One region of the Geodermatophilus sp. SYSU D00697 genome, then DNA from elsewhere that is predicted to be linked to it. Evidence: riboswitches for the same ligand, from Rfam matches in the RefSeq annotation. Region 1 holds a riboswitch; the other holds the start of a gene.
The links. A riboswitch is a leader RNA that binds a small molecule or an ion and turns the genes downstream of it on or off. The one in region 1 is predicted to bind thiamine pyrophosphate.

Region 1 (15,571 bases):
ACGACGCCCTCGACGCGCTGGCGCGCCGGGGCTCACGGGGCCGCCGGGAGGCCGCGGCCGCCCGCGGCCCGGGCTCGTTGACCGCCCGCGAGCGGGAGGTGGCGGAGCTGGCAGCCACCGGCCTGTCAGCGCGGGAGATCGGCGCCCGGCTGTTCATCGGGGAGCGGACCGTGGAGGGACACCTGGCCCGGGCCTACGCCCGGCTGGGCGTGCGGTCCCGGGTCGAGCTGGCCCGGTACGTGGCGGCCGAGGGGCTGGACGGCCCGGGGGCGGGGGCGGGTCCGGGCACACCAGGGAGGACGGGCCCGGGGGCGACAGCGGGCGCGGGTCCGGGAACTCCGGCGGGCACGGAATCGCGTACCCGGGCACGTACCGGTACGCCAGACCGGCGTCCCGCCCGTTCCTAGCGTCGCGGCCATGACCACCTACGAGAGACTCCGCCAGCGGCACCTCGCCGACGCCACCGCCCTCGTCCCACGGCTGTTCGCGCCCCTCGAGTGGCCGCCCGACCGGCTCGCCGAGCACCGCCGCGACGCCCTGCGCCGCCTGGTCCGCGTGGCCCGGGACCTCTCCCCGTGGCACCGCAAGCGGCTGGCCGGCGTCGACCCGGACGAGGTCACCGAGGAGACCCTCGGCGAGCTGCCGGTGATGACCAAGGACGACCTCATGGCGCACTTCGACGAGATCGTCACCGACGACCGGCTGACCCTCGACGTCGTGGAGGCCCACCTCGACCGGCTCACCTCCGACGCCTACCTGTTCGACCGCTACCACGCGTGCGCCTCCGGCGGCTCGTCCGGACGGCGCGGGGTCTTCGTCTACGACTGGGTGGGCTGGGCGACCGTCTACTGGAGCCTGATGCGCCACCCGGTCCGGGCGCTGCGCACGGACCCGGCGTTCGCGGGGATCCGGCCGAAGCTGGGCATGGTCGCCGCCGCCGCGCCGACGCACATGACCAGCGCCGCCCCGCAGACGTTCAGCAACCCGCAGATGGAGATCGTCCGCTTCCCGGTCACCCTCCCGATGGCCGAGATAGTCGCCGGGCTCAACACCGCACAACCGACCCTGCTGTGCGGCTACTCCTCGGCGATGCACCAGCTGGCCGCCGAGGCGCAGGCCGGCCGGCTGCGGATCTCCCCGGCCTGGGTGATGGGCACCAGCGAGCCGCTGCTGCCCGAGACCCGGGCGGCGCTCGAGGAGGCCTTCGGCGTCCCGGTCGGCAACTGGTACGGGACCTCCGAGGCGGGCGGCAACGGCTGCCCCTGCCGGTTCGGCACCCACCTGGCCGACGACCTGATGATCAACGAGCTGGTGACCACCGACGGGCGTCCGGTGCCCCCGGGCACGCGGTCGGACACGGTGCTGCTCACCAACCTCTACAACACCGCGCTGCCGCTGATCCGGTACGAGCTCACCGACCAGCTCACGCTGGTCGAGGGCGCCTGCCCGTGCGGCTGCACGCACCGGCGGATCGAGGACCCGTACGGGCGGCTGGACGACGTCTTCACCTACGGCGCGGTGCGGGTGCACCCCCACGTCTTCCGGTCCCCGCTGTCCCGCCGGCGGGAGGTCGTGGAGTACCAGGTGCGCCAGACGCCGCGGGGCGCGGCGGTCGTCGTCCACGCCACCGCGCCGGTCGACACCGGCGCCCTGGCCGCGACGATCGCCGGCGAGCTGGCCGGGGTCGGCGTCCCCGACCCGGAGGTCACCGTCACGCCGGTCGCCCGGATCGCCCGTCCGCCGTCGGGCAAGCTCAAGCGCTTCGTCCCGCTCGCCTCCTGAGCGCCCCCGGCCGGGACGACGTTGCTAGGTTCGAGGGCGTAAGTGGCACGGGGTGCCCCGCCCGGGGCTGAGAGAACACCCGTCGAACCTGCTCCAGTTCGTACTGGCGAAGGGATGTCACGGCGTGGGAGCCATGGACCTGCGCGCGGCCCGCGAGGCGCTGCGCACCGCTGCACCGCTGGTGCACTGCCTGACCAACACCGTCGTCCAGACGATGACGGCCAACGCCCTGCTCGCCGCCGGTGCCGCGCCGGCCATGGTCGACGCACCCCAGGAGGCCGGGGACTTCGCCGCGGTCGCCTCCGCGGTGCTGGTCAACGTCGGCACGGTGCACGAGCGCACCGCCGAGGCGATGCGCCTGGCGGCCCGGTCGGCCGGCGCCGCCGGGACGCCGTGGGTGCTCGACCCGGTCGCCGTCGGTGGGCTGTCCTACCGCACGGCCCTGGCCGCCGAGCTGGTCGAGCTGCGCCCGACCGCCGTCCGGGGGAACGCCTCGGAGGTCATGGCGCTGGCCGGGGCGGGCGCCGGCGGCCGCGGGGTGGACAGCACCCACAGCACCGACGCCGCCGCGCAGGCCGCCGCCGACCTCGCCCGGCGCACCGGCGGCGTCGTGGCGGTCAGCGGCGAGGTCGACCTGCTCACCGACGGACGGCGGACGGTGCGGGTGGGCGGCGGCTCTGTCCTGCTCACCCGCACGACCGGGGCCGGGTGCGCCCTGGGCGCCCTCGTCGCCGCCTACCTCGCCGTCTGCGACGACCCGCTGACCGCCGCCGTCGCCGCGCACGCGCACGTGGCGCTCGCCGCCGAGGTGGCCGCCGACGTGGCCGACGGTCCCGGCACCTTCGCGCCGACCTGGCTCGACGCCCTGGACGCGCTCGACGGGGACTCCCTGGCCGGGGCCGACGTGCGGGCGGAGCCGTGAGGTTCGACCCGACCCTCTACCTGGTCACCGACACCGGGCTGTCCCGGCCGCGGCCGGTGGCCGACGTCGTCCGGGCCGCGGTGGCCGGAGGGGTGACCGCGGTCCAGGTGCGCGACAAGACCGCCTCCCGGCGGGAGCTGCTCGAGCTGACCCGGTCGGTCCAGGCGGCGCTGGCCGACCGGCGCGACGTGCCGGTCGTGGTCAACGACGCGGTCGACGTCGCGCTGCTGGCCGGTGCCGGTGGCGTGCACGTCGGCCAGGACGACCTGCCCCCGGCCGAGGTGCGGCGGTTGCTCGGGCCCGGTGTGGTGCTGGGCCTGAGCGTCACCTGCGCCGCGGACCTCGACGCCGCGCTGGCGCTGCCGCCGGGCACCGTGGACCTGGTCGGCATCGGCCCGGTGTGGGCGACGCCGACCAAGCCCGACGCCGCGCCCGGCCTCGGCCTGGAGGGCACCGGCGCGCTGACGTCCGCCGCCCGGGCCGCGGGGCTGGTCGCGGTCGCGATCGGCGGCATCGACGCCGCCCGCGCGGCGAAGGTGGCCGCCACCGGGGTGGACGGGATCTGCGTCGTCTCCGCCATCTGCGGCGCGGCCGACCCCGCGGCGGCGGCCCGCGCGCTGCGCGCGGAGGTCGACGCGGGGCGGTCGGTGGGAGTGGCCCGGTGAGCGGGCCGGGGCGACCAGGGAGCACGGGAGGCGCGGGGGTGCCGGTCGCCCTGGCCGTGGCCGGGAGCGACCCCAGCGGCGGCGCCGGCATCCAGGCCGACCTCAAGACCTTCAGCGCCCTGCGCGTCTACGGGACGGCGGTGCTGACCGCCCTCACCGCGCAGAACACCCGCGGGGTCACCGGCGTCCACCCGGTGCCGGCGGAGTTCGTCGTCGCTCAGCTGGAGACGCTCCTCGACGACGTCGAGGTGCACGCCACCAAGCTCGGCATGCTGGGCACCGCGGAGGTGGTCCGGGCGGTGGCCGGGGTCCTGGCCGGCCGCCGGGCGGGCCCGGTCGTCTGCGACCCGGTGATGGTGGCGACCAGCGGCGACCGGCTCATCGACGAGGCCGCGGTCGACGCCGTCCGCACCGACCTGCTGCCGGTCTGCGACCTGGTCACGCCGAACGTGCCCGAGGCGGCCGCCCTCCTCGACGCCGCCCCGGCCGGCGGGGTGGACGACCTCCCCGGCCAGGCCACGGCGCTGCTCGCGCTCGGCCCGCGGGCGGTGCTGCTCAAGGGTGGCCACCTCGGCGGCGAGGAGAGCGTCGACGTGCTGGCCACCGCGGCCGGTGTCACGGTGACCCGCCGTCCCCGGGTGCGGACGACGGCGACGCACGGCACCGGCTGCACGCTGTCGTCGGCCCTCGCCGCGCTCGCCGCCCGAGGCCGCACCGACGAGTGGGCCGTGCTGGTCGACCCGGCGCGCGACTACCTGCAGGCCGCACTGGTCGCCGGGAGCGGCCTGGGCGTCGGGTCCGGGCACGGCCCGGTGCACCACTTCGCCGGCGTCTGGTCCGCGTGAGCGCCGTCGCGAGCGACGCCGGGGGCGCCGTGGGCTCGTTCAGCGCACGGGCCTGGACGGCGACCGCGGACCTCCGGGCGGCGATCGAGGACCTGCCGTTCCTGGCCGAACTCGGCTCCGGCGCCCTGGACCCGCTCACCTTCCGGCACTACCTGGAGCAGGACAGCCTCTACCTGGCCGACTACGCGCGGGCGCTCACGCTGCTGGGCGCCCGCGCCCCGGACTCCGCCGCCGCGTCCTTCTGGGCGACGTCGGCGGCCGTGACCGCGACGGTCGAGCGCCGACTGCACGCCGACCTGCTGTCGGCGCAGCTGCCCCCGGCGGACCGGACGGCGGGGGAGCCGGTGCCCTCACCGACCTGCCGGGCCTACGTCTCCTACCTGGTGGCCACGGCGGCGACCGCGCCGTACGCGGTCGGCGCCGCCGCGGCACTGCCCTGCTACTGGGTCTACGCCGACGTCGGCGCGCGGCTGGCCCGCACCGCCACCGCCGTGCCCGGGCACCCGTACCTGCGCTGGGTGGCCGCCTACGACTCCCCGGAGTTCCAGGAGTCCGCGGAGCAGGCCCGGGCGCTGGTGGACACGGCGGCCCGGCAGGACCCCGGCGCGCAGCCCGCCATGCTGCGCGCGTTCGCCGTCGCCACCCGGTACGAGCTGGACTTCTGGCGGGCCGCGCACGAGCGGGAGACCTGGCCCGACCCGCTCCCCTGACCGCGGCTCAGCGCGCCGGGGCCTCGCCGTCCGCGGGGACGACGGGGATGCGGGTGGCCGCCCCGTCAGCGGTGGCCGTGCCCGCGACCGCGCCGGCGCCACCGAGGCGACGCAGCAGCGCCGCGACGTCGACACCGGTGAGGTCGCCGGACAGCTGCAGCCCCTGGGCCACGTTGGCCGCGACCGACCGGCCCAGCGACCCGGCTCCGTCGGCGGAGATGACCGTCATCTTGTCGACGCCGGCCAGCGGCGCGGCCGCGGCCTGCACGACCTCCGGCAGCACCTTCACCAGCATCTCCAGGACCGCCGCCTCGCCGTACTTGGCGAACGCCTCCGAGCGGGCGTCGAGCGCCTCGGCCTCGGCCTGGCCGCGGGCCAGGATGGCCGCCGCCTCGGCCGCCCCCTCCCGCTCGACGGCGTCGGCGATCGCCTGCCGGCGCAGCCGCTCGGCCTCACCGCGCTTGGCCCCCTCGATCGCCTCGGCCTCGGCCAGCGCCGAGCGGCGGGCCCGCTCGCCCTCACCGGAGAGCTTGGCCTGCTCCGCGGCCGCCTGGGCCGCGGCGATCGTCCCCTGCCGCTGCGCCTCGGCGGCGAGGATGGCGGCGTTCTTGCGGCCCTCGGCCTCCTGCTCGACCTTGTACCGCTGGGCGTCGGCGGGACGGCGCACCTGGGTGTCCAGCTGGCGCTCGGTCAGCGCCGCGGTGCGGACGGCGACCTTCTCCTGCTCGGTGAGGATCGCCTGGTCCTGCGCGGCCTGGGCCAGCGGACCGGCGGCCGCGGCGCGGGCCTTGGCCGCGTCGGTCTCGGCGGTGATCTCGGCCTGCCGGAGCGCCAGCTGGCGCTGGGCCACCGCGATCGCCTCGTCGGCCAGCAGCTGCTCCTGCTGGGCGGCCTGCCGGGCCCGGGCCTCGGCGATGCTGGCCTCCTTGAGCACCCGGGCGGCCTCGGGGCGGCCCAGGTCGGCCAGGTAGCTGCCCTCGGCCTGGATGTCCTGGAGCTGGAAGGTGTCGAGCACGAGCCCCTGGCCGGTGAGCGAGGACTCCGCCTCCTCGGCGACGGCCGAGGCGAACGCGGCCCGGTCGCGGATGATCTCCTCGATCGTCAGCCGGCCGACGATGGAGCGCAGCGCACCGGCGAGCACCTCCGAGGTGAAGGTGTCGATGCCCTCCTGCTGGTTGAGGAACCGCTGCGCCGCGGCGCGGATGGAGTCCTCGCTGCCCCCCACCTTGACGATGGCCACGCCCTCGAGGTCGCACTTGACGCCCTGCTTGGACACCGCCCCGCGGATGCCGACCGGGATGCGCCGGCTGGAGAGGTCCATCGTGTGCAGCTTCTGCACCACCGGCAGCACGAAGACGCTCGCCCCCATGACGACCTTCTGCCCCGAGGCGTCGCGGGAGGTCAGCCCCGTGGCGCTGGTGACCTCCCGCCCCTGGCGGCCGGTGACGATGAACGCCTGGTTGGGGCCGGCGACCTTGATCCGGGACAGCACCAGCACCACGAGCAGGAGGACCAGGACGGCGATGCCGCCGATGGCGATGAGCAGGGTCGGGTCCACGGGCGTCAGCCTCCGGTCTCGGGCAGGGGGTCGGGCGCGGTCGAGACGACCTGGACCGCGGTCTCGCTGAGCGCCTCGACGACGTACACGGGCGTGCCCGCGGGCAGCGGGACGTCGCTGCGCGCGGCGTACTTCAGCTGCTGTCCGGCGACGGCCAGCCGCACCTCGCCGAAGCCCGCACCGGGGACGGCGGACACCACGACGCCCTGCGTGCCGACGAGGTGGTGGCGGGTGAGCGTGGCGGTGGTGGGCATGTCCCGCAGGGCGCGGGAGAGGCGCACCGCGCCCCACGCGAGCGGGACGGCGACGGCCGCCCCGATGGCCAGGGCGCCCAGGAGCCGGCCGGCGTCGGAGAGGCCCTCGGGCAGCACCGCGGCGGCCGCGGCACCGCCGAAGCCCACGCCGCCGACCAGCGCCGCGAGGGCGAGGACGGAGAATGGGCCGTCGGCGTCGCCCGCGAGGTCGCCGATCTCGCCGACGAGCAGGGACAGCAGCAGGACGCCGAGGCCGATCGCGCCCACGACGAGGAGGACTCCCGCCACGCTGCCCCTCTCCGTCGGTGTGCCACCGGACACTCGCAGCCACGGGGGACGGTGATCAACCGGTTCCGGCCCCGGGAGGTCCGCTCTCACCCGGTCGGAGGACGGGCGACCATGGGAACGGCCGGCGGGATCTGCGAGGAGGTGGGGTGTGCGGCGGGAGGCGAGCATCCTGCACCTGGACCTCGACGCCTTCTTCGCCGCGGTGGAGCAGCGGGACAAGCCGTCCCTGCGCGGACGGCCGGTGGTGGTCGGCGGCGTGGGCGGGCGCGGTGTGGTGGCGACCGCGTCCTACGAGGCGCGCGCCTACGGTGCCCGGTCGGCGATGTCGACCGCCGAGGCCCGGCGTCGCTGCCCGCCCGGCACGGCGTTCCTCGGCGGCCGGTTCGCCGCCTACCGTCGCACCTCCGACGTCGTCATGGGGCTGCTGCGGGAGCTGTCCCCGCTGGTCGAGCCGGTGTCGATCGACGAGGCCTACGTCGACCTGGCGGCCGGGCCCGGGCACGACCTGTCGGTGGACGGCGTCACCGAGCTGGCCCGCGGCCTCAAGGAGCGGATCGCCGCGGCCACCGGCGGGGTCACCGGGTCGGTCGGCATCGGCTCGTCGAAGCTGATGGCCAAGATCGGCTCGGACCTCGACAAGCCCGACGGGCTGGTCGTCGTCCCCCCGGGCAGCGAGCTGGACGTGCTGCACCCGCTGCCGGTGACCCGGCTGGGCGGGGTGGGTCCCGCGACCGCCGAGCGGCTGCGGCAGGTCGGGGTGCGCACCGTGGCCGACCTCGCCGTGAAGTCGCTGCCCGACCTGGTGGCGCTGGCCGGCCGGGCGCACGGGGCCGGCCTGTACGCGCTGGCCCGCGCCGAGGACGACCGGCCGGTGGTCGCCGAGCGGGAGGCCAAGTCGGTGTCGCAGGAGGAGACCTTCGAGCGGGACCTCACCGACCTCGCCGTCCTCGGCCGGGAGATCGACGCCATGGCCGCGCGGGTGGCCGCCCGGCTGCGCGCGTCGGACCTCTCCGGCCGGACGGTGACGCTGAAGGTGCGCCGCTACGACTTCACGACGCAGACCCGGTCGCAGACGCTGCCGCAGCCCACCGACGACGTCCGGGTGATCGCCTCCATCGCGCGCCGGCTGCTCACCGAGGCGGGGACCGGCGGCGGGCTGCGGCTGCTCGGCGTCGGCGTCTCGGGGCTGTCGCTCTACGCCCAGGGCGACCTGTTCGCGTCGGACGACGAGCCGTCGTCCCCCGACGAGGCCGTCCTCCCCGACGAGCCGGGAGCCGCCGAGGTCCCACCGGCCCCGACGGAGGCGCGGTGGTGGCCGGGGCAGGACGTGCGGCACGACGAGCTGGGCGCCGGCTGGGTGTGGGGGAGGGGGCTGGGGCGGGTGACGGTCCGCTTCGAGGGCCCGCTCACCCCGCCCGGGCCCGTGCGGACCCTCCCCGCCGACGACCCCGCGCTGCACCCGGCCGACCCGCCGGACTGGCGGGTCAGCGGGCCAGCGCCACCCAGCCGAGCACCGTGAGGTCGCGGTCGACCGGGACGACGACCCGCTGCCCGCAGCAGGTGACGAGGTGGGCGGTGTAGAGGCCCTCGCCGTCCACCTCGACCCGGTCGATGGTGGCGCCGGGGTGCTCGGCGAGCGCCGCGGTCGCGACCGCCACGGCGAGGTCGGCCGGCAGGTCGACGTCCGGCGGCGGGGTCAGCGGGCGGATCCGCATGCGCCGCCGGATCCTGCCCTCGCTCGTCCTGGTGCCCATGGTGTCCTCCCGTCGTCCCGCGGCCCCTCGCGGGCCGGTCGGGATCCGAGGCTGCGCCGCGCACCTGTGGGGAGCCTGGGCCCCGGGTGGGGATTCGGTCGGGATCGGGGCGATCATGGGCCGCGTGGCCGAGCAGAGCGCGTGGGTGCGGATGACCCAGGAGGACCCCGGTCACTCCGCGAACTACGTGCAGCGGTTCCGCACCCTCGCCGCCCAGGGGTTCGACCTGGCGGGCGAGGCACGGCTGGTCGACGCGATGCTGTCCCGCGGCTCGCGGGTGCTCGACGCCGGCTGCGGTCCCGGCCGGGTGGGCGGCTGGCTGGCGCGGGCCGGGCACGACGTCGTCGGGGTGGACGTCGACCCGGTCCTGATCGCCGCCGCCGAGGAGGACCACCCCGGGCCGCGGTGGCTCGTCGGCGACCTCGCCGAGCTGGACCTGGGCGGACGACTCCTCGACGCGATCGTCTGCGCGGGGAACGTGATGACCTTCCTCGCGCCGTCGACCCGCACCGCGGTGCTGCGCCGGTTGCGCGCGCACGTCGCGGGCGACGGCCGCGCGGTCATCGGGTTCGGCGCCGGGCGGGGGTACGGCTTCGACACGTTCCTGGACGACGCCCGCACCGCCGGCTGGGCGCCGGACCTGCTGCTGTCCACGTGGGACGTGCGGCCGTTCACGCCCGCGTCGGACTTCCTGGTCGCCGTCCTCCGCCCGGCCTGAGGGCGGACTCCCCGTGCCGAGCGGTGTTCCACGTGGCACGTCGGCCCGGAGGGGGAACGCGGAGCCCGGCACCACGGGGACGTGCCGGGCTCCGCGTTCCCGGCGGGGCCGGCGCCCTCGAGCCGGCCTCCGCTCGCCGGGGTCGTGGGAACGGGTGCTCCTGCCCGCTCGCCCCAGCGCCCTCCAGCGTGGGCCCGCTCCCTGGCAGGGAACTGGCCGGCGGCTGGCAGTCCGCTAGGTCCGCCAGCCCGGGTGGGCGTCGCGCTCCGCCGCTGCCCGCCAGGGCGGTGACCCGGGCGGCGCCACCACGGTCACGGCGCCCTCGGCCGACGGCAACGTCACCAGGTACGGCGCCGGGTCGGCCGGGTCGCCGCCCTCCGGTGCCCGCCGCGGCGCGCCGAGCAGCCAGTGCGCCGTCCGCGCGAGGGAGAGCTCCCCGTGCCAACTGCCGCCCTCCTCCCGCCGACGGGCCACGGCGGCCAGCACGGTCGCCGCGGCCAGGTGGCCGGTCGCGTGGTCCAGCGCCTGGGCCGGCAGCACGCCCGGCGCCTCGGCGCCCCCGCACGCGAGCGCGATGCCGGTCGCGGCCTGCACCAGCGAGTCGAAGCCCCGCCGTCCCGACCACGGGCCCCGCGTCCCCCACGCCGAGAGGCTCACCACCACCAGGTGCGGGTGCCGCTCGGCCAGCGCGGCGGGGTCGAGCCCGAAACGGGCCAGCGCGCCGGGCCGGTGGCCCTGCACGACGACGTCCGCCGTCGCGAGGAGCGCCTCGACGGTCCGGCGGTCGGCGCCGGCCGCGAGGTCCAGCAGCGCGTGCCGCTTGCCCGGCCCGGTGTCGACCAGCGAACCGGGGTCGTCGGGCAGCCGCGGGCTGTCGACCCGCAGCACGTCGGCGCCGTGCGAGGCCAGCGTCCGGGTGGCGACCGGACCGGCGATCACCCGGGTCAGGTCGAGGACCCGCAGCCCGTGCGGCGATCCCGCGCGGGGCGGGCCGGGAGCCGCCCGGCGCAGGCCGACGAGGGGTGTGGCCGCGACGGCCCGGCCCGGCGCCGACCCGGCCCACGCCGCCGCGGAACGGACCGCGCCCGCCGCACCGCCGGCCGCGACCACGGCCGACTCCAGCTCCTCGGCGGTCCACCGCAGGGCGGCCGACTCGACGTCCTCCCCGAGGACCCGCAGCGCCGCGGCCCGGTGGTGCGGGTAGTTGGCGTGCAGGCGCAGCCAGCCGTCGGCGGTGCGCCAGAACCGGGACAGCGGGTGGAACCCCGGCCCCACCGGCCGGCCGTCGACCGCGGCGTACCGCTCGCTGCGGAAGGCGAGCCCGACGTGCGCGGCGTCCAGCCGCACCGGGTCGCCGGGCGTCAGCAGCCGGGCGGCGAGCAGCTGCGCGGCGACCGCGCCCACGGCGAGGTCGGGCACCGGCAGCGGCCCGTCCAGGCCGGTCGCGCCGGTGACCGGCACGTCCGGGGCGGGGACGCCGGCCAGCAGCGGCCACACCTCCGCCAGCAGGGGGTTCGCGACGGCCGTCGCACGAGGGCTCACGACCGCTGGGTGCCCAGCGCGAGGGTCAGCTCCAGCACGCTCTGCGGGTCCTCGAGGCGGGCGCCGAAGAGCTCGCGAAGCTGGCCCATCCGGTAGCGGACCGTCTGCGGGTGGACGAACAGCTCCGCGGCGATCTTCTCCCGCCGGCCGTGGTGCAGCAGCCAGGAGCGCAGCGTCTCGACCAGCTTCTCGCGCGGGCCGGGGCCCAGGTCGTCCAGCGGCGCGAGGACCTGCGCCCGCAGGTCGGCCAGCGCCTCGCCGTCCGCCCGGAGGACCAGCTCGACCAGCCGCTGCTCGGTGTCCACCGGGGCGTCGCCCTCCGGCCGCAGCCCCAGCTGCAGCGCCCGCAGCGCCCGCGAGTAGGAGGAGCGGGCCTCCTGCCACGGCCGCGCCGGCCCGACGACGGCCGCACGCCCGCGCAGGGCCTTGAGCAACCCGGCCCGGGCGAACCCCTCGGCGTCCGGGACGAGCAGCACCGCGCGCTCGGTCTCCGGTTGGGCGCCGGGCAGGTCCTCGCCCGCCTGCAGCGTGCGCGCGTCGAGCACCGCCAGGGCAGCGCGGGCCCGCACCTCGGGGAGCAGCACCGCGGTCAGGGTCCGCGGCGGTGACCAGTCGGCGCGCTCGGCCGCGGCGGCCAGGTCGTAGGGCGGGCCACCGGTCAGGAGCAGCTCGGCCAGCCGCTCCAGGTGGCGACGGCGGACCCGGCCGCTGGTGGCCAGGTGGTCGGCGTGCCCGGCGACGCTGGAGGCCGACAGCTGGTCGATGTAGGCGAACACCAGCTCGGCGAAGCGGGCCAGGGAGTCCGCCGGCATCCCGGCGGCCACGGCCGTCTCGCTCATGTGCCGCCACGCCACCCGCGCGCCCACCCGGTAGGCGGCCAGCAACGCGTCCATGGTGCGGCCCCCCTTCGCCTCCCCGCGGCCCAGCGCGTAGGCACCCTCCAGGGCGGGCCCGATCGGCCGGCTCGGGTCGGCGCCGCCGGTCGCCGTCGCGAGCTCGAGGAACCCGCCGAGGGCCAGCTGGACGGCGTTCTCGATGGCCCGGCCCATGTCGCCCTGGAACGCCTCGGCATAGCTGGGCACCTCGACGACGATCGCGGCCACCGTCGACTCGGCCACGGCTGGCAGCTCCCCGAGCATGGCGGCGGCCACCTCCGGGGTGAAGGTCTCGGTCTCCGGGGCCACGTCCACCTCACCGCTCCCGCGTCGTTGTTCGCAGCGAACAGTATCCGGGCGGAGGTTCACGTCCAGAGCACAGGTAATTGCGCCCCCCGCTGGGAACGATCGAGGACATGACCGCGACCGTCCCGCGCCCGGCCCCGGCCCCGGCCCGCCCGGCCCCGGCCCGGCCGGCCCTGGCTGCGCTGCGCGCCCGTGCCCTGCGCCTCGCCGAGCTGGTGACCACGCCGCTGCTGCCCGACGACTACCTCGACATGGTGAACCCCCTGCGGGCCGGCACCGACCTGCGCGGACGCGTCGTCGCCGTCCAGAAGGAGACCCGGGACGCCGCCACGCTGGTCATCCGACCCGGGGCCGACTGGCAGCGCCACGTGCCGGGTCAGTGGGTGCGCATCGGGATCGACGTCGACGGCGTCCGGATGTGGCGGGCCTACTCGCTCACCTCGCACCTGGACCGGCCCGACGGCTGCATCAGCATCACCGTCAAGGCCATCCCGGGCGGCAAGGTGAGCAACCACCTGGTGCACCGCACGACGCCGGGGACGCTGGTGCACCTCGACCAGGCCACCGGGGAGTTCGTGCTGCCGGCGCAGGCGCCCGCCAAGGTCCTGTTCGTGACCGCGGGCTCGGGCATCACCCCGGTCATCGGCATCCTGCGCAACCACGACGAGCTCCGCGACGTCGTCGTCGTGCACTCGGCCCCGACGGCGGAGGACGTCGTCTTCGGCCCGGACCTGCGCGAGCTGGCCGCCGCCGGCCGGATCCGGCTGATCGAGCAGCACACCGACTCCGCCGGGATGCTCGACCCCGCCGCGATCGCCGAGCTGGTCCCCGACCTCGCCGAGCGTGCCACCTGGGCCTGCGGGCCGGTCGGCATGCTGGAGGCGCTGGAGGAGCACTGGAGCGCCGCCGGCATCGCCGACCGGCTGTTCACCGAGCGGTTCCGGCCGGCAGTGATCGTCGCCGGCGAGGGGGGCACGGTCTCCTTCACCCGGGCCGGCACGACCCTCGAGGCCGACGGCGCGACGCCGATCCTGGACGCCGCCGAGGAGGCCGGTGTCCTCATGCCCAGCGGCTGCCGCATGGGCATCTGCTACGGCTGCGTGCTCCCGCTGCGCGAGGGCGCCGTCCGTGACCTGCGCACCGGCGAGGTCACCACGGCCGCCCCCGGGGACGGCGTCCTCGTCCAGACCTGCATCAGCGCCGCCGCCGGCGCCTGCTCCATCGACCACTGACCCCGTTCCCCAGAGATCCCGGAGGACAACGCGTGACCGTTCTGCAGAAGAAGCCCGTCAACCCCATCGCCCACCTGACTGCCGGTGACATCGAGCTGATCGGCAAGGAGCTCGACGAGATCCGCCAGGAGGTCATCGACACCCGTGGCGAGAGGGACGCCCGCTACATCCGCAAGGTCATCGACGTCCACCGCAAGATCGAGCTGGGCAGCCGCGCGGTGCTCCTGGCCTCCGGGTTCCCGCCGGCCTGGATCATCGGGACGGTCGGCCTCTCGGTGGCCAAGATCCTCGACAACATGGAGATCGGGCACAACATCCTGCACGGCCAGTGGGACTGGATGCGGGACCCGAAGATCCACTCCACGACGTGGGAGTGGGACATGGCCAGCCCGGCCGACCAGTGGAAGCACTCGCACAACGAGCTGCACCACACGTACACGAACGTGATCGGCAAGGACAACGACCTCGGCTACGGCATCATGCGCGTCGACGAGGACCAGAAGTGGGTGCCGATGTACCTCGGGCAGCCGGTGTGGAGCTTCATCAACGCCTGCTTCTTCGAGTACGGGATCGCCGCCTACGACCTCGAGCTCGGCGCCGTCATCGCGAAGAAGCAGACCAAGGACCCCGAGTTCCGCGCCCGGGCCAAGGCCGTGCTGCGCAAGATCGGTCGGCAGGCGCGCAAGGACTACCTCATCCACCCACTGCTGTCCGGCCCCAACTTCCTGGCGACCCTGACGGCCAACCTCGTCGCCAACGTGGTGCGCAACCTGTGGTCGAACTCCGTCATCCTCTGCGGGCACTTCCCCGAGGGCGTGGAGACGTTCGAGAAGAAGTCGATCGACGGGGAGACCCGCGGTGAGTGGTACCTCCGGCAGATGCTCGGCTCGGCCAACATCTCCGGGTCCAAGGCCATGCACGTCATGACCGGCAACCTGTCGCACCAGATCGAGCACCATCTGTTCCCCGACCTGCCGAGCAACCGGTACGCCGAGATCGCCCCCAAGGTCCGCGACCTGTTCGACCGCTACGGGCTCAACTACCACTCCGCGCCGCTGCCGAAGCAGGTCGCGTCGGCCTGGCACAAGATCATCCGGCTGTCGCTGCCCAACGGCTGGCTGGAGCAGACCACCGTCCGGAACCTGCCGTCGCAGCTGGTGAAGCTCTACAAGATGAGCACCGGGGACCCGAAGACCCGCCGCCGCCTGCTGGCGGAGACCCAGGCGGCCGCGGCGGCCGCCTGACCGGCGACACGGACACCGCGGAGGGCGGGGGAGGCGGCAGCGGCCGTCGCCCCCGCCCTCCGTCGTCCTCCGAGCGCACGCTGTGCCGACACCGCGCTCCGGGACGCAGGGAGATCCGGTGCCGGGACCCACGCCCCTGCCCCTCCGAGTCCGCACGCGCTGGCATGGCCGCCTGACCACCCACCACAGGGGAGGACGACGATGGACGGCTACGTGTTGGCGGCCCGGCTCCCGAGCACGATCCCGATCGGCCTCGTCCCCGAGGGACTGCGCCTGGACGTCGGGGTCGAGGGCACGATCACCGAGGGGCCGATGACCGGCGGGCGGGTGACCGGCGTCGACCACCTGCTGATCCGCCGGGACGGCACCGCCGTGCTCGACGTCCACGAGACGATCACGTTGCCGGGCGGGGGCATCGTGTCCCTCCAGGTCCGTGGCTTCGCCACGCCGCCCTTCGAGATGCCACCCCTGGAGACGCTGGCCGCGCCGGGCTTCGAGTGGCCCGACGTCGAGGTGCCGATCCACGGGGCCGTGACGATGCAGACCGCCGAGCCGTCCCTCGCAGCCCTCAACCACACCGTGTACGGCATGACCGGGACGGTGAACATGGCACGCGGTGAGGTGCGGGCCAGCGCCCGCAGCATCGCCGCGGTGCCCGTGAGCTGATCCGCACCCCACCCGTTCGCCAGTGGCGGGCGGAGGACACACGAGAGGCCCGGAGCGCGTGGCTCCGGGCCTCTCGGCGTGCTGGGGGATCCGTCAGTTCGCCATGTCCACGAAGCGGCTGTAGTGGCCCTGGAAGGCGACGGTGACGTTCGCGGTGGGGCCGTTGCGGTGCTTGACCAGCATGATGTCGGCCTCGCCGGCCCGCGGGCT
Region 2 (15,571 bases), 150 kb from region 1:
CCGCGCGTACCGCTCCAGGGTGGCCGGGCGCATCACCGTCCCGGTGCCCGCCGAGGGCCGGGTGGACCGCCCGTCGGGCAGGCAGCACACGAGGCTGTAGCCGTACATCAGCCGCTCGACGTCGTCGCCGGGGGCGGTGAACTGCTCGGCCACCCGCTCGTCGACGACCAGCACGGTGCCGTCGGGCCGGGCCAGCCGCCGCATCGCGCCGAGGACGGCGACCGGGTCGGGCATGTCGTGGACGCACTCGAACGCCGTCACCAGGTCGTACGCGCCCGGCTCGCCGGCCGCCGACCCGGCGTCGACGGAGCTGAACCGCACCCGGTCGGCCACGCCGGCCTCCTCGGCGTTGCGCCGCGCCTGCTCCACGGAGGGCTCGTCGATGTCGAAGCCCTCGACCCGGGCCCGCGGGTACGCCCGTGCGATCCCGATGGCCGACCAACCCATGCCGCAGCCGACGTCGGCGACCCGGCCGCCGGCCCGCAGCGCGGTGTCGATCTCCGGGAGCGAGCGGAGGTCCTCGGTGGCCATCGGGCCCAGGAAGTACGGGCGGTTCGCGTCGCCCTGCGCCTCGCGGGCGTCGCGGCCCATCTCCGCCCAGCTCAGCCCGGCGCCGGTGCGGTAGGCCTCGCGCAGCCGGGGCACGTTGCGCACGAACGCCATCGCCACGCGGGCGAACGGCGGCATGTAGGAGAGGTCCAGCTCGTCGACCAGCACGCCGCGGTACTCCGCCGGCAGGGCGTACCGCCGCGCGTCGGGCTCGGCCCGGACGTCGTCGACGGTGAGGATCCCCGCCACCGCCTGCTGCTCGAGCCACTCGCGGGCGTAGCGGGCGTCGGAGCCGGTCCGGTCGGCGAGCTCCGGCGCGGTGGCAGGGGCCTCGGCCAGGGCGCGGTACCAGCCCAACGCCACGCCGAGGTCCACGGCGGCGAGCTCGAGGGTGGCGGTCACCCCGGCGAGGATGCGTCCGGCGAGGTCGTCGGCGGTGCCCGCGGGAGGGGTCTCGGTCGTCGTCATGCCCCCGCACCGTGGCCCGCGGGGCGGCGATCCGGCCAGGGCCCTCCGACCCCGTCGGTCACCGCGAGCGGCGGGTGGAGACGGTGACGGTGAACCGGCGGTCGGAGGCCACCACCTGGGTCGGTCCCACCAGGCGGCGCAGCGCCGCCCGGTGCGGCAGCCGGTTGTTGTAGACGGTCCACAGCTCGCCCCGGGGTCGCAGCACCCGGCCGGCCGCGGCGAACAGCCGGTCGGCGGCGCCGGTCACCACGGCGGCGCCGAGGTGGAACGGCGGGTTGCAGACCACCAGGTCGACGCTCCCGTCGAGCACGGTGGACGCCGCGTCGTCCCGGGTCACCCGCAGCCGGTCGGCCACCCCGTTGGCCTCGGCCGTCGCCGTGGCCGAGGCGACCGCGGCCGCGGACTGGTCGCTGGCGTCGACGACGAGCCCCGGCCGGGCCAGCGCCAGCGCGGTGGCGAGGACGCCGGTGCCGCAGCCGAGGTCCAGCGCGGTGCGCGCGTCGGGGGCGGCGTCGGCCAGGGCGGCGAGCAGGGCGCGGGTACCGACGTCGACCCGCGTCCCGGCGAAGGCCGCGCCGTGCGCGCAGACGGTGAGGCCCAGGTCGGCGTGCACCTGCCGGCGGGGGAAGGACGGCGCGACGTCCGGCCGCGGCCCGCGGGCGACGAGCACCCGCGACTTCTGCCGGGCCAGCGTCGCGCGCACCTCGGTGAAGCCGACCCCCAGGACGTCGTTCATCGCGAGGGTCATGTGCTTGACCCGCCCGCCGACGAGGACGGTGACCTCCGAGTCGGCCGACGCCGCCACCAGCTCGGTGAGCTCACGCAGCGCGTCGAGCGACTTCGGCGCCTTGGCCAGCACCACGCGGGCGCCGTCCACCAGCTCGGGAGCGAGCGGCAGGGAGCGGTACGTGCCGGTCAGCCCGGTGCGCTCGGCGTTGCGGGCCAGGGCCAGCTCCCCCACCAGCAGGTCCTGGTGCACGCGGACGTCGCGGGCGCCGGCGCCCACCGCCCCGAGGGTCAGCGCGCCGTGCGAGTCGTCGACCACGACCACCCGGCCGGGCCCGGCCGCCGCGATCGCCGCGCCGGCCTCGGCGAGCAGCAGCCGGTCGGTGGCGTCGACGGCGACCAGGTCCGGCGCCTCGACGTCCGGCTCGCGCCGCAGCTGCGCGAACAGCTCCTCGCGACCGGCCCCGCTGCAGGGGCCTGCCGCGAGCCTGCGAGCGGTGGGGGGCAGGGGGTCCTCTCTCAGACGCCGGAGAGGCCGACCGGGCAGGAGACGCCCGTCGAGTGGATCGGGGAGTACCCGTTGGGCACCTCGTGGAGGTACTGCTGGTGGTGGTCCTCGGCGTGGTGGAAGTGGCCCAGCGGCGCGATCTCGGTGGTGATCTCGCCGTAGCCGGCCTCGGTGAGCCGGGCCTGGAACGCCTCCCGGCTGGCCAGCGCGGCCGCCTCCTGCTCGGGGCCGTTGACGTAGATCGCCGACCGGTACTGCGTCCCGACGTCGTTGCCCTGGCGCATGCCCTGGGTCGGGTCGTGGTCCTCCCAGAAGACCGTGAGCAGCTGCTCGTAGGAGATCACCGCCGGGTCGAAGACGACCAGGGAGAACAGCATGCTACGAGCGTAGGCGCGCAGGGCAAGCGCCCGACCCGGACGGCGGGGACGGCGCCCCGGCGGCAGGATCGACCCGGAGGAGCACCGAGCCGGGAGGAGCACCGATGGCCGGGACGACGCGCGAGTGGCACCTGGCCGCCCGCCCGCACGGCGAGCCCACGCCGGAGGACTTCCGGCTGGTCGAGGTGCCGGTGCCCGACCCGGCCGAGGGGCAGGTCGTCGTCCGCGTGGTGGCCATGTCGGTCGACCCGTACATGCGCGGCCGGATGCGCTCGGCCCCGTCCTACGCGCCGTCCTGGGAGGTGGGCGAGGTGATGCGGGGCGGTGCGGTCGGCCGGGTGGTCGCCTCCCGCGCGCCGGACCTGCCCGAGGGCGCCCTGGTGCTCACCGACGCGGCGTGGCGGGAGGTCGCCGTCCTGGACGCCGCGGCGGTCACCCGGCTGCCGTCGCTGACCGACGTCCCGCCCTCGTGGTTCCTCGGGGTGCTCGGCATGCCCGGCCTCACCGCGTACACCGGGCTGTTCCGGATCGCCGGGTTCACCGCCGGGGAGGACGTCTACGTCTCCGCCGCCGCGGGCGCCGTGGGCAGCCTGGTCGGGCAGTTCGCCCGGCTGCGCGGCGCCGGACGGGTCGTGGGCAGCGCCGGGAGCCCGGCCAAGGTCGCCTGGCTCACCGGTGAGCTCGGCTTCACCGCCGCCTTCGACCACCACGACGGCCCGGTGGCGCTCTCGCTGGCCGAGGCGGCACCCGACGGCATCGACGTCTTCTTCGACAACGTCGGCGGCGCGCACCTGGAGGCCGCGATCGGGGTGCTGCGGGTGCACGGGCGGGCGGCGCTGTGCGGGTCGATCTCCGGCTACAACGCCGTCGAGCCGCCGCCCGGGCCGCGGAACCTCTCGCTGATGGTGGGCAAGCGGCTGACCCTGCGCGGGTTCCTCGTCGGCGACCACGGCGACCTGCGGGAGGAGTTCACCGGGACGGTCTCGGGCTGGCTCCGGTCGGGCGAGCTCGTCGTCCGGGAGACCGTCCACGAAGGGATCGAGAGCGCCGTCCCGGCGTTCCTGGACCTGCTGCGCGGGGCCAACACCGGGAAGATGGTCGTCCGGCTGGCACCCGACCCCGACTGAGCTCGCGGGGTTCGGGGCAGTCTGGTGCCCATGTGGCTCTTCCTGACCCGCCGCTTCCGCATGTGGCTGGTGCTCTCCGTCGTCGTCCCGCTGACCTCCGGCCTGCTGCGCCGGGCCGGCCGCGCCCTGGAGCGGCGCACCGGGTCCACCGCGCTCACCCGGGGGCTCTACCGCGCCGGCGACCTCGGTGACCGGGCCCGCGCCACGCTCCGTGGCGAGCGCCGCCGACGGCGCCGGTGACGGCCGGCCCCGCCCTCGACTCCGTCCTGCCGCCCGGGCCGCTGCGGGCGCTCGCGGTGTTCTGCCACGGCGGCACGGTGGCCAGCGTCGAGCCGCCGCGGGAGCGGGCGCTGTCCCTGCTGCGGATGCGGGCGATCGAGCAGTTCGTCCGCGCGTCGACCGCGGGGCAGGGGGTCGGCACGTACCTGGTCCGCTACCGGGTGGCCGGCTGGAACGCGGAGGCGGCCGACGCCTACGCCGACGTCCGCTGGACCCTCGACGAGCTGCGGGCCCGCCACGGCGACGACGTCCCGGTGGTGCTGGTGGGCCACTCGATGGGCGGCCGGGCGGTGCTGCGCGCCGGCGGGGACGCATCGGTGCGGGCGGTGTGCGCGCTGGCCCCGTGGACCCCGCCCGGCGAGCCGGTGGAGCACCTGCGGGACCGGACCGTGGCGGTGCTGCACGGGCGGGGCGACCGCTGGGTGCCGGCGGCGCTGTCGGCGGAGTTCGCCGTCCGGGCCCGGGACGCCGGCGCCCGGATCGCCCGGTTCACCATCGCCGGCGGGCACAGCATGGTGCGGCGCGCGCCGGTCTGGCACACGTTCGTGCGCGACGTCGTCCTGGCCGGGTCGGAGCTGGCGCCGTGGCGGACGGACCTGCGCGCGGCGCTGGAGCAGTCGGAGCTGGCCGTTCCGCTGTGAGCGGTCGTGTCCGCTCGCGGCCGGCGCCGGCCTCCCGCCCGCGACTGCCGGGTCGGCCTCGCGCCGCCTGAGCGGAGTGCGAGGGACGAGGATCCCTCGCTCCTCGCACTCCGCGCTGCACACTCAGGAGAACAGCGCGCTGTAGCCGTTGAGCGCCGGCTGGCCGCCGAGGTGGGCGTAGAGCACCGTGGACGACGGGTCGATCTCGCGCCGGCCGACCAGGTCGATCGTCGCGGCCATCGACTTCCCCTCGTACACCGGGTCGGTGACCATGCCCTCCGTGCGGGCGGCGAGCTCCATCGCGCGGATCGTCGTCTCGTCGGGGATGCCGTAGACCCCGGCGTGGAAACGCTCGTCGAGCTCGACGTCGTCGCGGGTGAGCTCCCGGCGCAGGTCGATCCGGGAGCCGGTGCGCTGGGCGATGCGCAGCACCTGTTCCCGGGTCTCGGCCGGCTTGGCCGACGCGTCGATGCCGAGCACCCGCCGCGGCCGGCCGCCGTCCTCCTCCAGCTTGGCGAAGCCCGCCACCATCCCGGCCTGCGTGGAGCCGGTCACCGAGCACACGACGACGGTGTCGAAGAAGACGCCGAGCTCGGCCTCCTGCGCGGCCACCTCCTCCGCCCAGCCGGCGAAGCCCAGGCCGCCCAGCGGGTGGTCGCTCGCCCCGGCCGGGATCGCGTAGGGCCTGCCACCGCGGGCCTCGATCTCGGCGAGCGCGGCCTCCCAGCTCTCCTTGAACCCGATGCCGAAGCCGGCCTTGACCAGCCGGACGTCGGCCCCGGCCAGCCGGCTGATCAGGATGTTGCCGACCTTGTCGTAGACGGCGTCGGGCCAGTCGACCCAGCTCTCCTGCACGAGCACGCACTGCAGCCCGACCCGCGCGGCGACCGCGGCCACCTGGCGGGTGTGGTTGCTCTGCACGCCGCCGATCGAGACCAGCGTGTCGCAGCCCTGCGCCAGCGCGTCGGCCACGAGGTACTCGAGCTTGCGGGTCTTGTTGCCGCCGAAGGCGATGCCGGAGTTCACGTCCTCCCGCTTGGCCCACACCGCGGCGCCGCCGAGGTGCTCGGTGAGCCGGTCGAGCCGGTGCACCGGCGACGGGCCGAACAGCAGCGGGTGGCGGGGGTAGTCAGACAGGGCCATCGGGGGTCTCCTCCAGTTCGGACAGCAGCGCCGTCCAGATCTCGGTGGTCGTGGCGACGGCGGCGTCGACGTCGGAGGCCGCACAGGCGGCGATCAGGCGGTCGTGCAGGACGACGGACTCCCGGCCGTGCGCCGCGGCGAAGCGGGCCCGCTCCAGCCGTCGGACGGCGGGGGTGTAGCGGTCGATGGTCGCGGCGACGGCGGCGTTGCCGCAGCGGGCGACCGGGACGGCGTGCAGCTCGTCGTCGGCGGCCAGCGCCGCATCGACGTCCCCGGCCGCGACCGCGGCGGCGAACCGCTCGTTGGCCGCCCGCATGGCGGCGACGTCGTCCGGGGTCGTGACCGGCACCGCCTCGCGGACGGCGAGCTCGTGCATCGCCCGGACGACGGCGGCGGCGTCGCGGACGTCGCGCACCCGCAGCGGCGTCACCCGCGTGTGGCTCTGCGGCTTGGCCTCGACCAGGCCCTCGTCGGCCAGCCGGGCCAGCGCCGCGCGCACCGGGGCGACCGACAGCCCGAGGCGGGCGGCCAGCTCGGCGTCCTTGACCACCGCCCCGGGCGCGAGGTCGCCGGAGACGATCGCCTCCCGGATGCGCACGAGGGCGACGTCGCGCAGCAGCACGCGGCCGACCGGAGCGAGGGACACAACTGACATCTCAGATGTCAGATCCCGATGCGTCAAGGGGCCGGACCGGTGCGGTCCTCGGCAGGAACGGACCTCGTGGCCGGCGACGGGCACCGCGACGATCAACACGGTGATCGACGACTGGAGCACGGCGCCCGCCGAGGCCGCCGCCCAACAGCTGCGGCTGCTCGTCAGCCGTGCGCCGGTGGCGGGTCGTCGGAGAGGCGCGCCCAGAGCAGCTCGTCGTGCTCGACCCCGTCGCCGTAGCGGTACGAGCGGCGCAGCCGCCCCTCGAGGCTGAAGCCGGCCTTCTCCGCGACCCGTGCCGAGGCGGCGTTCTCCACGGCGTGGCACAGCTCCACCCGGTCGATGCCGAGGGCGGGGAAGGACCAGCGACAGACGGCGTCGACCGCGACGGGGGCCACGCCACGCCCCCGGGCCGCGGGCACGGTCCAGTAGCCGACCTCCGCGTCACCCCGCCCGCGGTCGATGGAGTGCAGGGACACCGACGCGAGCAGCGCGCCCGCGGGATCGACGACGGCCCACGCGGCGCGGTCCTCGAGGGCCGGGTCCATCCGCACCCGCACCATCAGGGCGGCGTCCTCCCGCGACACGGTGCCCGCCCCGCTCCACAGCCGGCAGGCCGGGTCCTGCAGGGCGGCGAACACCGCAGGGACGTCGTCCGCCCGCCAGGGCCGCAGGCGCAGCGCACCGGCGACCAGCTCGTCAGGGATCACGGGAGGGCATCGTGCCCCACCCTCCTGCGGCGGCGATCACGACGCTGTGGCGGCGACATGCCGACCGCCGACGGCGTGTCGCCACCCCAGCACCATGATCGTCGCGGTGGGGGGCAGGGGGTCGTCTTCAGGCGGGGACGGAGACGCCCACGCCACCGCGGGTGTGCGCACCGTACCGGGCGATCTCCCGGTCCAGGTCCAGCGGCGAGGTCATGGCGGCCCCCTCCAGGAGCTCGGGGGTGATGAACTCGGCCGGCAGCAGCCAGGAGACCTCGAACTCCAGACCGTCCGGGTCGTGGGCGTACAGGGCCTTGGTGGTCACGTGGTCGGACATCCCGACCAGCGCCCCGGCCTGCAGCAGCGCGTCGCGGATCCGGGCGAGCTCGGCGAGCGTGTCGACCTCCCAGGCCAGGTGGTACAGGCCGACGGTGCGCCGGCCGGCCTCGGAGGCGCCGGCGCCCGCGCCGATCTGGAACAGGCCCAGGTCGTGGTCGTTGCTCGACCCCTCGGCCTGCAGGAACACCGCGGCGCCGGGGATCTCCATCTTCACCCGGAAGCCGAGCACGTCGCGGTAGAAGGCATGGCTGCGGGCGACGTCACGGACGTAGAGGACGGCGTGGTTGAGGCGCTGGATGGGCATGGTCGGGCTCCTGTCTCCGGTCGACGGGGCCCAGTCTGCGCGAGGTTGCTTGAGACTTCAAGTATCTGCCCCGCCTCGTCGGGTAGGGCTCGCCCTGGACCACTCGCGCGTACCCGTCCTCGAGGCCCTGCAGGAGTTCCGCCGCCGGGGGGACGTCGTCCACGGCCCGCCCGGCCACAAGCAGGGCCGCGGCGCCGACCCGCGGGTGGTCGAGGTGGTCGGCGAGGGCGTGTTCGCCTCCGACGTCCTGTCGCTCAACGGGCTCGACGACCGGCGCGAGTCGCAGGCGATCACCACCGAGGCCGAGGACCTCATGGCCGACGCCGTCGACGCCGAGCGGCACCTGGCCCACCCGCCGGAGCCCGAGGACGTCCGCCGGGCGCTGGCCCGGCACCCCGACGCCAAGGGGATGCTGCTGATCACCCCGACCGACTGGGGCACCTGCGCCGACATCGCCGGTGTCGCGGAGGCCTGCCACGAGCGCGACCTGCCGCTCATCGTCGACGAGGCCTGGGGCACCCACCTGCCGTTCCACGCGGACCTGCCGGCCTGGGGGATGGACGCCGGGGCGGACGTCGTCGTGACCAGCGCGCACAAGATGGGCGGGGCGATCGAGCAGAGCTCGGTGTTCCACCTCAAGGGCGAGCGGGTCAGTGCGGACGTGCTCGAGCAGCGGGAGGACCTGCTCGGCACGACCAGCTCCTCGGCGCTGGTCTACCTCACCCTCGACGGCTGGCGGCGGCAGATGGTCGAGCAGGGCCGCGACCTGCTGGGGACGGCGATCGCCCGGGCGCTGCGGGTGCGGGAGGCCGTCGCCGGGATGCCGGGCCTGGAGGTCATGGGCCGCGAGGTCATCGGCACCGGCGGCGCCTTCGACCTCGACCCGCTGGCGATCACCATCGACGTCCGGGGCTGGGCATCACCGGCTTCCAGGCCGGCGACTGGCTGCGCGCCGACTGCCACGTCGACCTGGGCTCGGCCGACACCGCCCGGGTCAACGCCCGGCTCACCCACGCCGATGACGACGAGACCGAGAAGGTCCTGGTCGACGCCCTGCGCGCGCTCGTGGACGCCGCCCCGTCGATGGAGCGCCCGCCGCGGGTGGACCTACCCTCGCCGCCGGCCCTGGAGCTCGAGCAGGCCATGACCCCGCGGGAGGCCTTCTTCGCCCGCGCGGAGCAGGTCCCGGCGGCCGAGGCGGTCGGCCGGGTCGCCGCGGAGATGGTCAGCCCCTATCCGCCGGGGGTGCCGGTGCTGGCGCCCGGTCAGCGGATCGGCCAGGAGGTCGTCGACTACCTGACCAGCGGCGTCCGGGCCGGGATGCTCGTCCCGGACGCGGCGGACCCGTCGATGGAGACCCTCCGCGTCGTCGCCTGATGACAGCCACGGGAGCATCGCAGCGAGCGAGGCGAGCCGACAGCACAGCGAGCGAGGAGCGGACCGTGGCACGGGATCAGGCCATGGGCATCGCCTGATGACAGCCACGGGAGCATCGCAGCGAGCGCCAGCGAGCGAGGAGCGGACCGTGGCGCGGGATCAGGCCATGGGCATCGCCTGATGACAGCCACGGGAGCTCATGAACCCCGCGGCAGGCGCACGGTGACCGAGGCGGTCGACGTCGTCGTCCCGGTGTCGCTGCGCTTCCTCCTGCCGGGACGGGACCGGCACCGGGGTGTCCGGCGGATGCGGTTCGACCCGGACGCCACGCTCGGCCACGTCGTCCAGGCCGCCGGGGTGCCGCTGACCGAGGTCGGTGGCCTCCGGGTCGACGGGACCCCCACCGCCGCATCCGAGCGGACGCGGCCGGGGAGCACCGTGGAGGTGACGGAGGCGGCCCGGCCGCAGCCGCTGGCGTCGGGTGGCTTCCTGCTGGACGTCGGGCTGGGCGCGCTGGCCCGCCGGCTGCGGTTGCTCGGCCTGGACGCCGCGTGGTCCAACGACGCCGACGACCCCGACCTCGTGGCCCGCGCGGCGGCGGAGGAGCGCGTCCTGCTCACCCAGGACCGCGGCCTGCTGATGCGGCGGGCGCTGCCCTCCGGAGCCCTGGTGCGCGGCGCCCGCCCCGACGACCAGCTCGCCGACGTCCTCGACCGGTTCGCTCCCCCGCTGGCGCCACTCACCCGGTGCACCGCCTGCGGCGCCGCGTTGCAGCCGGTCGCCAAGGCGGAGATCGCCGACCGGCTGCCGCCGGGTACGCGGCGGACCTACCACGAGTTCTCCCGCTGCCCGGCGTGCGGCCGGGTCTACTGGCGCGGCGCGCACGCCCGCCGGATCGGGGCGGTCGTCGCGGCGGCGCAGCGGCGGGGCACCGGCACCGGCACCGGCACCGCGTAGGACAGCCTCACCTCGGCCCCCGGGGGCCACACGTTGGCCCCGGCGTGTCACCCGCGACGGGCACAGGAAGGAGCGCCCACCCACCCGCTCCACCGCTGCGAGGCCGCCGTGTACCTCTCGAAGACCGAGGCCGCCGTCCTGCCCACCACCCTCGTCGGCGCCCCCCGACCGGGCCGCGACACGAGCGGACGGCGGCGCATCTGGCCGCTGCTGGGCCCGGCCTTCGTCGCCGCGGTGGCCTACGTCGACCCGGGCAACTTCGCGACCAACTTCTCCGGCGGCGCCACGTTCGGCTACACGCTGCTGTGGGTGATCGTGGCGGCCAACCTCATGGCGATGCTCATCCAGTCGCTCACCGCCAAGCTCGGGCTGGCGACCGGGCGGGACCTCGCCACGCTCTGCCGCGAGCAGCTGCCCCGCCCGGTGACGCGGGGCCTGTGGCTGCAGGCCGAGGCGGTCGCCATCGCCACCGACCTGGCCGAGATCGTCGGCGGCGCGGTCGCGCTCAACCTGCTCTTCGGGGTGCCGCTGCCGATCGGCGGGGTCATCACCGCGGTCGTGGCGTTCGTGCTGCTGGCCGCGCAGTCCCGCGGGCACCGGCCTTTCGAGCGGGTGATCGCCGGGCTGCTGCTGGTGATCGGCCTGGGCTTCGGCTACACGCTGGTGGGCTCCGGCGTCGACGTGGGCGGGGTCGCGGGCGGCCTGGTGCCCTCGTTCTCCGGGTCGGAGAGCCTGCTGCTGGCCACCGGGATCCTGGGCGCGACGGTGATGCCGCACGTCATCTACGTGCACTCCGCGCTCACCCCGGGCCGCTACGGCGACGTGGTCACCGCCGGGCGCACCGCGTCCGGCCGCCGCCGGCTGCTTAAGGCCCAGCGGATCGACGTCCTGGTGGCGATGGGGCTGGCCGGGCTGGTCAACGCCGCGATGCTGGTGATCGCCGCCCAGCTGTTCACCGCCGACGACGGCATCGCCTCGCTGGAGAGCGTGCACGCCGGGCTGGGCGACCAGCTGGGCACCGGGGCCGCGCTCGCCTTCGCCCTCGCCCTGCTCGCCTCGGGTTTCGCCTCCTCGTCGGTCGGCACCCACGCCGGCCAGGTGGTCATGGCCGGCTTCCTGCGCCGGCACATCCCGGTGCTCGCCCGCCGGCTGATCACCCTGGCGCCGGCCCTGGCGGTGCTGGTCCTGGGCGGTGACCCGACGACGGCGCTGGTCTGGTCGCAGGTGGTGCTCTCCTTCGGCATCCCGTTCGCCCTGGTGCCGCTGCTGTGGCTGACCGCCCGCCGCTCCGTCATGGGGAACTGGGTCAACCGGCCGGTCACCACGATCGCCGGTGCGGTCGTCGCCGCGCTGATCATCGGCCTGAACGCCCACCTGCTGCTGGGCTTCGTCCTCGGGTGAAGGACCCCCTCGCCCCACCGCTCGCAGGCTCGCGGTGGGGTGAGGGCGTCGGGCGCCATGATCACGGGGGCACCGGCGGACTGGGGACACCGGCGGACGGCGGCAGCGGCGCAGCGGGCTAGGCTGGCAGCACAACCGAACACACAGCAGGGGAGCGCTTCGGCGCTGAGAGTGCGGGATCCCGCAGACCCTCGAACCTGATCCGGGTCATGCCGGCGCAGGGAGTCTGGAGGAAGTCATGGCCGAGCAGGCCGTCCGTCCGTCGTCGGCTGCGCCCAGCGGGGCGCGTGCGCGCTGGCGCACCGTCGACATCGTCGTCACCGCCGTCCTGGGCGTCGCCTTCGGCGTCGTCTTCTGGGCCTGGGGCCTGCTGTGGGCGGGCACCGGCACGGCCTTCGCCGCCTTCCCGCCCGCGCAGGCGTTCATGTACGGCGTCTGGCTCATCCCCGCCGTGCTCGCCCCGCTGGTGGTGCGCAAGCCCGGCGCCGGCCTGTTCGCCGAGCTGGTCGCCGCGATCGTCTCCGCCCTGCTCGGCTCGGCGTGGGGGACGACGACGATCGTCTACGGCCTGCTCCAGGGCCTGGCCGGCGAGGCGGGGTTCGCCGTCGCCCGGTACCGCCGGTTCGGCTGGCCGCAGGCGCTGCTGTCCGCGGCGCTGGCCGGCGCGATGGCCGCCGTCCTCGACCTCGTCTACTACTACCCGGACTGGACCGCGGGCTGGAAGACGACCTACGTGGCGCTGGTCGTGGCCAGCACCGCCGTCATCGCCGGGCTCGGCAGCACGGCGCTGACCCGGGCGCTGGCCGCCAGCGGTGCGCTCTCGGCGTTCGCCTCCGGCCGCACCCGGGTCTGACGCTGACCGACGGTTCCCCGGCCGCCGTCCGGCTGGCCGGGTGGGGCTTCCGGCACGCCACCCGGCGGGCCTGGGCGGTCCGGGACGTCGACCTGGTGGTCGCCCCCGGTGAGCGGGTGCTGCTCACCGGCGCCTCCGGGGCGGGCAAGTCCACGCTGCTGCGGGCGCTGGGCGGACTGCTGGAGCCCGAGAGCGGGGACGCCGTCGGCGAGCTGACCGTCGACGGGCAGCGGCCCGACCGGCGGCGGCAGCGCGTCGGCATGGTCTTCCAGGACCCCGACTCGCAGCTGGTCATGACCCGCGCCGGGGACGACGTCGCCTTCGGGCTGGAGAACGTCGGCACCCCGCCGGCCGCGATCGGGCCGGCCGTGGACGCCGCCCTGGCCGCGGTCGGGTTCGACCTCGGCCGGGACCGGGCGACCGGCGCGCTCTCGGGCGGGCAGAAGCAGCGGCTGGTGCTGGCCGGCGCGCTCGCCCCCCGCCCCGGCCTGCTGCTCCTCGACGAGCCGACCGCCCAGCTGGACCCGGACGGCGCCGAGCTGGTGCGCGGCGCGGTCTCCCGGGCCGTCGCCGACCGCAGCGCCACGCTGGTGGTCGTCGACCACGACGCCGCGTCCTGGCTGCCGCTGGTCGACCGCGTCGTCGAGCTGCGGGTGGACGGCGGCGTGGTGGAGCACGGTCCCGGGTGGGCACCGGCTCCGTTGCGGTTCCCCGACCGGCGGACGCATCCCGCCGGGGCGGTGCTGCTGGCGGCGGAGGCGGCCGGCTACACCCACCGCGGCGCGGCCACCCCGGCGCTGCCGCCGGTCGACGCCGTCCTGCGGGCGGGCCGGACCCTGACCGTCACCGGACCAAACGGCACCGGCAAGTCCACGTTGGCGCTGCTGTTGGCCGGCCTGCGGAGGCCGACCACCGGCCGGGTCACCGCCGGGCCGGCGCTCACGGCGGGGCTGCGGCGCCCGGACCGGCCGCCGTCCCGCTGGCGGGCCGGCGAGCTGGTCGCGCGGGTCGGCACCGTCTTCCAGCACCCCGAGCACCAGTTCCTCACCGGCCGGGTGCGCGACGAGCTCTCGCTCGGCCCGCTGCGCGCCGGCGCCGGCGAGGGCGCGGCCCACCGGCGCGCCGACGAGCTGCTCGAGCGGCTCGGCCTCGCGCCGCTGGCCGACGCCAACCCCTTCACCCTCTCCGGCGGGCAGCAGCGGCGGCTGTCGGTCGCCACCGCGCTGGCCACCCGCCCGCCGGTCCTGGTGCTCGACGAGCCGACCTTCGGCCAGGACAGGGACACCTGGTCGGAGCTCGTGGCGCTGCTGGCCGAGCAGCAGGACGACGACCGCGCCCTGTGCCTGGTGACCCATGACGCCGACGTGGTCGCCGCACTGGCCGACGACGTCCTGAGCCTCGGGGCCCCGGTGGCGGTCCCGTGACCGCGCCGCTCGCCCTCGGCCCGGTGCGCCCGGTCCCGCTGTCGGCGGTGAACCCGGTCGCCCAGCTGGGCGCCATCGCCGTCCTCACCGTCGTGCTCCTGGTCAGCGGCGACCCGGTCACCCCGGCGGTGGTGCTCGCCGCCGAGCTGGCGCTGCTGCCGGCCGCCGGCCTCACCACCCCGCGGGAGGTCCTGCGCCGGACCTGGCCGCTGCTGCTCAGCGCGGCCGGGGTCGCCTGGGTCAACGTCGCCTTCGGCGCGGCCGACGGCGCGGCCGCCTGGCTCAGCGGCGGGACCTGGGGCCTGCGGGTGATCGCGCTGGCGCTGCCAGGCATCCTGCTCGTGGCCTCCACCGACCCGGTCCGGCTGGCCGACGCGCTCACCCTGCACTGGCGCGTGCCGACGCGGTTCGCCTACGGCGCCCTGGCCGCGCTGCGCCTGGTCCCGCTGCTGGCCGCGGAGTGGGAGACCATCCGGCTGGCCCGGCGGGCCCGGGGTGTCGACGCGGGGGCGAACCCGGCGGCCCGGGCCCGGCTGCTCGCCGGCACGGCGTTCGCCCTGCTGGTGGCGGCGATCCGGCGCGGGACCCGGCTGGCGACGGCGATGGACGCCCGCGGGTTCGACTCCGGCGTCCCCCGCTCCAACGCCCGGGGCTCGGTGCTGCGCGCCCGCGACGGCTGGTTCGTCGCCGGCGCGGTCGCCGTCTGCGCCGCCGCCGTGGCGCTGAGCGTGACCACCGGGGCCTGGGACCCGCTGCTCGGCTGAGGCCCCGCGCCGTCAGGCCGCGGGCACCGGGCGGCGGGACCGGCCGGGCAGCACGAGGTTGAGGACGACGGCGACCACGGCTGCGACGACGATCCCCGAGTCGAACAGCGCCCCCCACTCGCCGGTCACCCGGTCCACGGCGTCCGGCGCGGCGGCGATCCCCCGGCCCAGGCCCACCGAGAGCGCCACGATCAGCAGCCCGCGGGTGTCCAGGCCGTCCTTGCTCAGCAACTGCACGCCGATCGCGCACACCATGCCGAACAGGACCAGCACGCCCCCGCCGAGCACCGCCGGCGGGATCGCGGCCAGCACCGCCGCGACCTGCGGGAGCAGGGACAGCCCGACGAGGACGAGCGCGCCGATGGTCACCACGTGGCGGCTCATCTGCTTGGTGAGGGCGACCAGGCCGATGTTCTGGCTGAACATCGTCGTCGGCAGGGCGCCGAACACCCCGCCGAGGACGGCGCTGCCACCCTCGGCCAGGATGCCGCCGCGCAGCTCGCGGGAGGTGGCCGGGCGCCCCGCCCCGCCCTCGGTGACCGCGTGGACGGTGCCCACCGAGTCGACCATGTTGACCACGCCGACGACGGCCATCGAGAGCACCGCGACGAGCGGGAAGGACACCCCGAACTCGAACGGGGTGGGCACGGCCACCAGCGGCCGGTCGCCGACGCCGGAGAGGTCCAGCAGGCCCAGCGGGATCGCGACGAGGTAGCCGACGACGACGGCGACGAGCACCGAGGCGGTGCACAGCAGCCCGCGGCAGAACTGGTTGAGCACCACGGTGAGCACGAGCACGAGCGCGGCGACGCCCAGGTTCACCGGCGAGCCGAAGTCGGGTGACCCCACGCCTCCGGCGGCCAGGTTGACGCCGCTGGGCAGCAGTCCCAGCCCGATCACCAGGATGATCGTCCCGGTCACCACGGGCGGGAAGAGGAACGCGATGCGGTGGATGCCGAGCGCGATCGCCACCTG

Region 2: another riboswitch for thiamine pyrophosphate. It lies ahead of ACI79C_RS07115 (ECF transporter S component); the one in region 1 lies ahead of thiM (hydroxyethylthiazole kinase).

What each region holds. Positions count from the first base shown of each region.
Region 1 covers NZ_JBJGYV010000005.1:31,677-47,247, forward strand. The annotation lists gene ACI79C_RS06415 (ATP-binding protein) at 1-407, shown strand, start outside; gene ACI79C_RS06420 (phenylacetate--CoA ligase family protein) at 418-1,782, shown strand; TPP riboswitch at 1,821-1,914, shown strand; gene thiM (hydroxyethylthiazole kinase) at 1,916-2,704, shown strand; gene thiE (thiamine phosphate synthase) at 2,701-3,369, shown strand; gene thiD (bifunctional hydroxymethylpyrimidine kinase/phosphomethylpyrimidine kinase) at 3,408-4,214, shown strand; gene ACI79C_RS06440 (TenA family protein) at 4,211-4,924, shown strand; gene ACI79C_RS06445 (flotillin family protein) at 4,932-6,482, opposite strand; gene ACI79C_RS06450 (NfeD family protein) at 6,488-7,024, opposite strand; gene ACI79C_RS06455 (DNA polymerase IV) at 7,173-8,543, shown strand; gene ACI79C_RS06460 (hypothetical protein) at 8,509-8,778, opposite strand; gene ACI79C_RS06465 (class I SAM-dependent methyltransferase) at 8,894-9,496, shown strand; gene ACI79C_RS06470 (CoA transferase) at 9,731-11,038, opposite strand; gene ACI79C_RS06475 (PucR family transcriptional regulator) at 11,035-12,228, opposite strand; gene ACI79C_RS06480 (ferredoxin reductase) at 12,330-13,451, shown strand; gene ACI79C_RS06485 (fatty acid desaturase family protein) at 13,484-14,695, shown strand; gene ACI79C_RS06490 (DUF3237 family protein) at 14,897-15,361, shown strand; gene dnaB (replicative DNA helicase) at 15,455-15,571, opposite strand, start outside.
Region 2 covers NZ_JBJGYV010000005.1:182,460-198,030, reverse strand. The annotation lists gene ACI79C_RS07185 (class I SAM-dependent methyltransferase) at 1-1,017, opposite strand, end outside; gene ACI79C_RS07180 (class I SAM-dependent methyltransferase) at 1,076-2,062, opposite strand; gene msrA (peptide-methionine (S)-S-oxide reductase MsrA) at 2,263-2,628, opposite strand; gene ACI79C_RS07170 (NADP-dependent oxidoreductase) at 2,733-3,755, shown strand; gene ACI79C_RS07165 (hypothetical protein) at 3,786-3,995, shown strand; gene ACI79C_RS07160 (alpha/beta fold hydrolase) at 3,992-4,675, shown strand; gene ACI79C_RS07155 (1-aminocyclopropane-1-carboxylate deaminase) at 4,799-5,818, opposite strand; gene ACI79C_RS07150 (GntR family transcriptional regulator) at 5,805-6,464, opposite strand; gene ACI79C_RS07145 (GNAT family N-acetyltransferase) at 6,635-7,180, opposite strand; gene ACI79C_RS07140 (VOC family protein) at 7,308-7,820, opposite strand; gene ACI79C_RS07135 (hypothetical protein) at 7,870-8,967, shown strand; gene ACI79C_RS07130 (Orn/Lys/Arg family decarboxylase) at 8,964-9,197, shown strand; gene ACI79C_RS07125 (Mut7-C RNAse domain-containing protein) at 9,420-10,154, shown strand; gene ACI79C_RS07120 (Nramp family divalent metal transporter) at 10,263-11,555, shown strand; TPP riboswitch at 11,694-11,797, shown strand; gene ACI79C_RS07115 (ECF transporter S component) at 11,794-12,408, shown strand; gene ACI79C_RS07110 (ABC transporter ATP-binding protein) at 12,441-13,832, shown strand; gene ACI79C_RS07105 (energy-coupling factor transporter transmembrane component T family protein) at 13,829-14,596, shown strand; gene ACI79C_RS07100 (uracil-xanthine permease family protein) at 14,609-15,571, opposite strand, start outside.